Regions from separate parts of the Serratia sp. OS31 genome, predicted to be linked through region 2. Evidence: predicted binding sites of a transcription regulator. Region 2 holds the regulator's gene; the other holds the start of a gene.

Region 1 (3,683 bases), on a different contig from region 2:
TAATTAAAAATCAACACAATGGATAAGGTTTTTTGTTTTTTGTGAAGTCAGGCGACGATGGCTGATTTTTGTCCGTCATGGCGATTTTTTAGCGTGAAACGCGCTGATTTGGCGGCTTTTTCAGCGCTTGATCGACTAATTCAATTTAGCCGTTGACAGTTTTTCAGGGGTTTCATATCATGCGCCCCGTTCACAGGATTTCGTGATTGTGGATTGGGGCTATAGCTCAGCTGGGAGAGCGCTTGCATGGCATGCAAGAGGTCGACGGTTCGATCCCGTCTAGCTCCACCAACCTTTATCTCAGAAGGGTTGGGGAACACCGTAACGCCGGTTAAAGCGTACCACTTTTGTGGGGCTATAGCTCAGCTGGGAGAGCGCTTGCATGGCATGCAAGAGGTCGACGGTTCGATCCCGTCTAGCTCCACCACCATTTAAAAAGCCGACCTCAGGGTCGGCTTTTTGCGTTCTGTCTTCTCCCATATTGAATCACCGTAACGCCCCCTGTTTTGCCAGCAGTTACAGAAGGATCGCAGGCAATAAAAAAGGTCGCCGAAGCGACCTTTGCATGACTGGTTTTTAAGCTTAGCCCAGAACCAGGCCTGCGATCGACGCAGACAGGATGCTGACCAGCGTAGAACCGTAAACCAGCTTCAGACCAAAGCGGGAAACCACGTTGCCCTGGTGCTCGTTCAGCCCTTTAATCGCACCGGCTACGATGCCGATGGAAGAGAAGTTGGCGAAGGAAACCAGGAACACCGACAGGATACCCAGGCTGCGTGGAGAGAGTTCAGCAGAAACCTTCTGCAGCTCCATCATCGCCACGAATTCGTTGGAAACCAGCTTGGTCGCCATGATGCTGCCAACCTGCAACGCTTCGTGCTTAGGAATACCCATAATCCAGGCGAATGGATAGAAGAAGTAGCCCAGGATTTCCTGGAAGCTCAGGCCGAAGATGGCGCTGAACAGGCCGTTAAGCGCGGCGATCAGAGCAATAAAGCCGATCAGCATCGCAGCAACGATAATCGCGACTTTGAAACCCGCCAGGATATATTCGCCCAGCATTTCGAAGAAGCTCTGGCCTTCGTGCAGGTTGCCCAGATGCAGCTCTTCTTCTTTACTGGTGTCATACGGGTTGACCAGTGACAGCACGATAAAGGTGCTGAACATGTTCAGTACCAGCGCCGCTACCACAAACTTGGCGTCCAGCATGGTCATGTAAGCGCCGACGATGGACATGGAAACCGTGGACATCGCGGTTGCCGCCATGGTGTACATGCGCTTTTCGGACATCTTGCCCAGAATATCTTTATAGGCGATGAAGTTTTCAGACTGGCCCAGGATCAGCGAGCTGACGGCGTTGAAGGACTCCAGCTTGCCCATACCGTTTACTTTTGACAGCACGGTACCAATAATGCGGATGATAAACGGCAGTACTTTAATGTATTGCAGAATACCGATCAGCGCAGAGATAAAGACGATTGGGCACAGTACCTTCAGGAAGAAGAAGGCCAGACCTTTGTCGCCCATACCGCCGAATACAAAATCAGTCCCTTGCCCAGCAAACCCGAGCAGCTTGTCAAACAGCGCGGCAAATCCTTTTACAAAGCCTAAACCCGCTTCCGAATGCAGGAAAAAATAGGCCAGCAGTACTTCAATAACCAACAGTTGAATAACATAGCGAATGCGGATGCTTTTACGATCGCGACACACTAAAAGTGCCAGGATCGCGACGACCACTAACGCCAACGCAAAGTGCGCAATATGGGACATGTTTGCTCCAAACTTGAGGCAGGCTGAATTTCGGATGTCATTTTATGTAACGCCACGTTTAAAAACGAGAGCTCTATTGCAAATATGGAAAATCATAGGGGGAAACATCTTAAACTTGTACGCTAAAGCATAAAAAATCAAGAGGTTAATCAATCCATATGAAATTCATATTCTTGCGCTAAATGGATTACCCAAAGGATTTTTTCCTGGAGAGAACGCCGTTCAGTACGGTAAATGTTCACTTACCCGTCAAACCTTTCGTTAAACCCGTCGTAATTGCCTATCGCAGAGATAAGCATTATCGCTCTAAATGCGCTTGATAATTATTATCATTTACATAAGATAACCACAGGCTTAATAGAAGTAAGGGTTCAGAACATGCTGAACAGTGATGTGGTTGAGACCACCCGTCGCCCCGCGAGGAAGATCAAACTTTCCTTGATGGGCCCCGCATTCATAGCGGCTATCGGCTATATCGATCCCGGTAATTTTGCTACCAACATCCAGGCCGGCGCTTCTTTTGGTTACACCCTGTTGTGGGTGGTGGTGTGGGCCAACGTCATGGCGATGTTGATCCAGCTGTTGTCCGCAAAACTCGGTATTGCCACCGGTAAAAACCTGGCAGAGCACATTCGCGATCGTTTCCCGCGCCCGGCAGTTTGGGCCTATTGGGTTCAGGCTGAAATTATCGCCATGGCCACAGATTTGGCCGAATTTATCGGCGCTGCGATAGGTTTTAAACTGCTGCTGGGCGTCACGCTGCTGGAAGGGGCTATCCTGACCGGTATTGCGACCTTCCTGATCCTGATGCTGCAAAAACGTGGGCAGAAACCGCTGGAAATGGTGATCGGCGGTTTGCTGCTGTTTGTTGCCGCGGCTTATATGGTGGAACTGGTATTTTCGCAACCGCAGTTGGAGCCTTTTTTGAAAGGCATGGCAATACCGGATCTGCCGAACGGCGACGCGGTATTTTTGGCTGCCGGGGTGCTGGGCGCGACCATCATGCCGCACGTGATTTATCTGCATTCGTCATTAACCCAGACCGGCGGTGAGCATTCCAAAGCCGATCGCTACGCGGCCACCAAGTTTGACGTCGCCATTGCCATGACCATTGCCGGCTTTGTTAACCTGGCGATGATGGCTACCGCCGCTGCGGCCTTCCATTTTAACGGCCATAGCGGCATTGCCGATCTCGATCAGGCTTATCTGACGCTGCAGCCGCTATTGGGCCAGGCGGCAGCGACCATCTTCGGACTGAGCCTGGTCGCTGCCGGATTATCTTCCACCGTGGTCGGGACGCTAGCAGGGCAGGTCGTGATGCAGGGATTTGTGCACTTTTATATCCCGCTGTGGGTGCGTCGGGTGGTCACTATGCTGCCGTCGTTTATCGTCATTATGATGGGAATGGACGCTACGCGCATTCTGGTGCTGAGCCAGGTGTTGTTGAGTTTTGGTATAGCGCTGGCGCTGGTGCCGCTGCTGTCGTTCACCGGCAACCGCGAACTGATGGGGGAGATGGTCAATAGCCGCAGCATACAGGCGATAGGGAAAGTTATCGTGCTGGTGGTGGTTGGCTTGAACGGTTACCTGTTGGTCAGCAGCCTTTTCTGATCGGATGCCCAACGAAAGGCCGACATTGAGTCTAGTGCGGTTCAGTAAAGTTCGATATCAGCGGAAACCCGGGTCGCCCCGGGTATCTCGATCTGTTAAATGATGGGGATCAGGCGGGCTGACGGCCTTTGGCCGTCAATCATCGTGGTCATGGTGGCGATGATCGCGATCGTCATGACGTCGGCCTTTCCCGTGATGCTTCTCATGGTGCTTATAATAGTGCTTATCGTATTTACGATAGCGCCCTTCATGATAGTAATAATTCTTGCGCCAGTAATTGTTGTCGCGCCAGCGATAACCAT
Region 2 (3,683 bases):
TTTCCATCTGAGTGATGACGAAGGCTGGCGTATTGCCATTCCGGGCTTGCCGGAGCTGACCGAGGTCGGGGGGCAGCGTTGCCACGATCTGAGTGAAACCACCTGCCTGTTGCCGCAGTATGGCCAGGGTCCCGAGGTTTACGGCGGCTTCTTCTCTCGCCAGGATTACATCGACATCATCAAATACGCCAAGGCGCGCCAGATTGAAGTGATCCCGGAAATCGATATGCCGGCGCATGCCCGTGCGGCGGTGGTCTCAATGGAAGCTCGCTATAAGAAACTGCATGCCGCCGGTAAAGAACAAGAAGCCAACGAGTTCCGATTGGTGGATCCAACCGATACCTCTAACACCACCTCGGTGCAGTACTTTAACCGCCAAAGCTACCTCAATCCTTGCCTGGATTCGTCCAAGCGCTTTGTCGACAAGGTGATCGGCGAGATTGCCCAGATGCATAAAGAGGCCGGACAACCGTTGAGCACCTGGCACTTTGGCGGGGATGAGGCGAAAAATATCAGGTTGGGCGCCGGTTATACCGATGTGAACAAGCCGGAAGCCGGCAAAGGCATCATTGATCAGAGCAAAGAAGACAAGCCATGGGCGAAATCTCAGGTCTGCCAGGCGATGATCAAAGAGGGCAAGGTCGCCGATATGGAGCATCTGCCAAGCTACTTCGGGGTGGAAGTCAGCCAATTGGTAAAAGCGCACGGCATCGACAGAATGCAAGCCTGGCAGGATGGCCTGAAAGATGCGAAAAACGCCAAGGCCTTTGCTACCCAACGTGTCGGGGTTAACTTCTGGGATACGCTGTATTGGGGCGGGTTCGACAGTGCCAACGACTGGTCCAACAAGGGATACGAGCTGATCCTCTCAAACCCGGATTATGTCTACATGGACTTCCCGTATGAGGTGAACCCGGACGAGCGCGGTTACTACTGGGGAACGCGTTTCAGCGACGAGCAGAAAATGTTCAGCTTTGCGCCAAACAACTTGCCGCAAAACGCCGAAACCTCGGTTGATCGCGACGGTAATCACTTTACCGCCAAGAGCGACAAACCCTGGCCGGGGGCTTACGGTATTTCCGCGCAGATGTGGAGCGAAACCCAGCGTACCGACGAACAAATGGAGTACATGATCTTCCCTCGTTCGTTGTCGGTGGCCGAGCGCGCATGGCACCGGGCAGATTGGGAGCAGGATTACCGGGCGGGCCGGGAGTATAAAGGCGGCGAAACCCACTTCATCGATACCAGGAAACTGGACCGGGATTGGCTGCGCTTCGCCAACCTGCTCGGTCAGCGTGAGCTGGCAAAACTGGACAAAGGTGGCGTGAGCTACCGGTTGCCGGTGCCAGGCGCCCGAGTGGTGGGGGGCAAGCTGGAAGCCAATATTTCGCTGCCGGGTCTGGGCATCGAGTATTCCACCGACGGTGGCAAGCAATGGCAACGTTATGATGCTAAGGCCAAGCCTGAGGTTAGCGGTGAAGTGCAAATCCGCGCGGTGAGCCCGGATGGCAAGCGTTACAGCCGCGCCGAGAAAGTGTAAATCTGAGACCTGGCCCGCTGTTCGCAGGCGGGCCGTTATCTAACAACCGTAGCCGCGACCGGCGTGCTGCTGCGTGGTGTGTTCAGACCCGGTCTGGAGGTTATTTTTCGATAGCCTATTGTTGCTTGAATATAAGCTGTAACGAGTTTACTTATCCGCGTGTCGGCGGGTGAGTTGACGCTGAAGGTGTCCAGGTGGGGAACGAGAGAAGTGCTGTAGAGAAGTGCCGCTGCAATTGTTGTATTTAACGCTGTGAACTTTCCCCGGCCTGTCCGGGGATTTTTTATCCTATTATCGCAGGCACAAAAAAACCGCCGTTAAGGCGGTTCTCAATGCCGGTTAGGACATTATTTTTTGTCGTGCAGGGTGTCGTCTTCGCGGCAGTCACCGGTTTCACAATGGCCGTACAGGTACAGGCTGTGGTTGGTGAGCTTGATGCCGTGCTGTTTGGCGATATCACGCTGACGCACTTCGATAGACTCATCGCTAAATTCGATCACTTTGCCGCAGTCCAGGCAAATCAGGTGATCGTGGTGATGCTGCTGGGTCAGCTCGAACACGGACTTGCCGCCTTCGAAGTTGTGACGGGTCACAATGCCGGCATCATCAAATTGGTTCAGTACGCGGTAAACTGTAGCCAGGCCAATTTCTTCGCCCATATCTATCAGTTTTTTGTACAGATCTTCCGCACTGACGTGATGGCATTCCGGATTTTGCAGTACTTCCAGGATTTTGAGTCGCGGAAGCGTGACTTTTAGGCCGGCCTTCTTCAATGCGGTGTTGTTGTCAGTCATGCGGATTCAGTCCTGTTACTATGCTAATCAAGTTGAGGCGTTCTCGCCTGTGGCATCGGTCGGCACAAAGAGTTAATTGCGTCTCATTATAGAACCGGTTGCTCTAAATGGAAACCGCCGGTTGTTAACAAAGCTATAATTGCACAATTGCATGTTATACATGCAACGTCTTGATGAATGGGATAAACCGAAAACTCAGTCTACCTTGACGGTGTGGGAAGTTACAAATCTGTAGCTTCTATTGCAGTAATCAGTACTGCCAATGATGGCCCTGCCGGCACACTATGCACTTTGCAGGGCTTTTGTTCAACCTTTGGCGTTACCCGACGATTTCGGCCAGGCTCAGCTCTTCGACGATTTGTTTTACCCAGCCTTCGACACGTTCGTTGGTCAGCTCAGGTTGGCGATCTTCGTCAATGGCCAGGCCGATGAAATGACTGTCGTTGGCCAAGCCTTTGGAGGCTTCAAAGTGGTAACCTTTGGTCGGCCAGTGGCCTACGATAGCGGCGCCACGTGGTTCGATGATGTCGCGAATGGTACCCATCGCATCACAGAAATACTCTGCGTAGTCTTCCTGATCGCCACAGCCGAACAGCGCAACCAGCTTGCCGTTGAAGTCAATTTCTTCCAGCGTTGGGAAGAAGTCATCCCAATCGCACTGGGCTTCACCGTAGTACCAGGTCGGGATACCGAGCAGCAGGATATCGAAAGCTTCCAGATCTTCTTTGCTGCTTTTGGCGATGTCATGAATTTCAGACACCTCTTTGCCAAACTGCTGCTGAAGAATTTTCTGGATCATCTTGGCAATGTTTTCGGTATTGCCAGTGTCGCTGCCAAAGAAAATGCCTACATTAGCCATATCGCGTATAACCTTTAAATTCAATAAATTGCATTCACGATGTTAGCGTTGACTACGATAACACCGATTAAAATGATGCCATGGCAAGAGGTTATCTCTTACCGGTAAGTGCGTATCATGCCAGAAATTTACCCCGGGTATTTATCACTTTAATGCGATGCCGGGTGGAATAAAGCGGTGTTGATCGGGCGTCATCCTTAACGCCGCGCCGCATGTGCGGCTGCAATGATCAATGTTCTGGCTGCTCGTCCGCCAGTTGTGCCAGCAGCATTTGCTCAATAAGCTCGCTGCGGCTGATATTACGCTGTTCCGCCAGTTTGTTCAGGGCGTCCACCGCATCCGCGTTGATCTTCAGTTCCACACGCCGTAAGCCACGGACTTTATCGCGTCGAAGCTGATTACGCTTATTGATTCTAAGCTGTTCATCTCGGGAGAGCGGGTTGGTTTTCGGGCGCCCCGGACGGCGTTCATCTGCGAACAGATCCAGCGT

What was found. The regulator Fur, encoded in region 2, represses iron uptake genes when iron is present. The targets are predictions, from matches to a motif close to ATAATAATGAGAACNACTATCAA.
Region 1: a site for Fur is predicted at 2,087-2,109, ahead of H5P17_RS18445 (Nramp family divalent metal transporter). Genes of this name have one in related genera too.

What each region holds. Positions count from the first base shown of each region.
Region 1 is NZ_JACJFQ010000023.1:76,146-79,828, forward strand. Features, by position in the region: tRNA gene H5P17_RS18430 (tRNA-Ala) at 216-291, shown strand; tRNA gene H5P17_RS18435 (tRNA-Ala) at 352-427, shown strand; gene H5P17_RS18440 (NupC/NupG family nucleoside CNT transporter) at 583-1,770, opposite strand; gene H5P17_RS18445 (Nramp family divalent metal transporter) at 2,149-3,381, shown strand; gene H5P17_RS18450 (DUF2502 domain-containing protein) at 3,517-3,683, opposite strand, start outside.
Region 2 is NZ_JACJFQ010000014.1:73,834-77,516, forward strand. Features, by position in the region: gene H5P17_RS13680 (family 20 glycosylhydrolase) at 1-1,540, shown strand, start outside; gene fur (ferric iron uptake transcriptional regulator) at 1,888-2,334, opposite strand; gene fldA (flavodoxin FldA) at 2,654-3,193, opposite strand; gene ybfE (LexA regulated protein) at 3,423-3,683, opposite strand, start outside.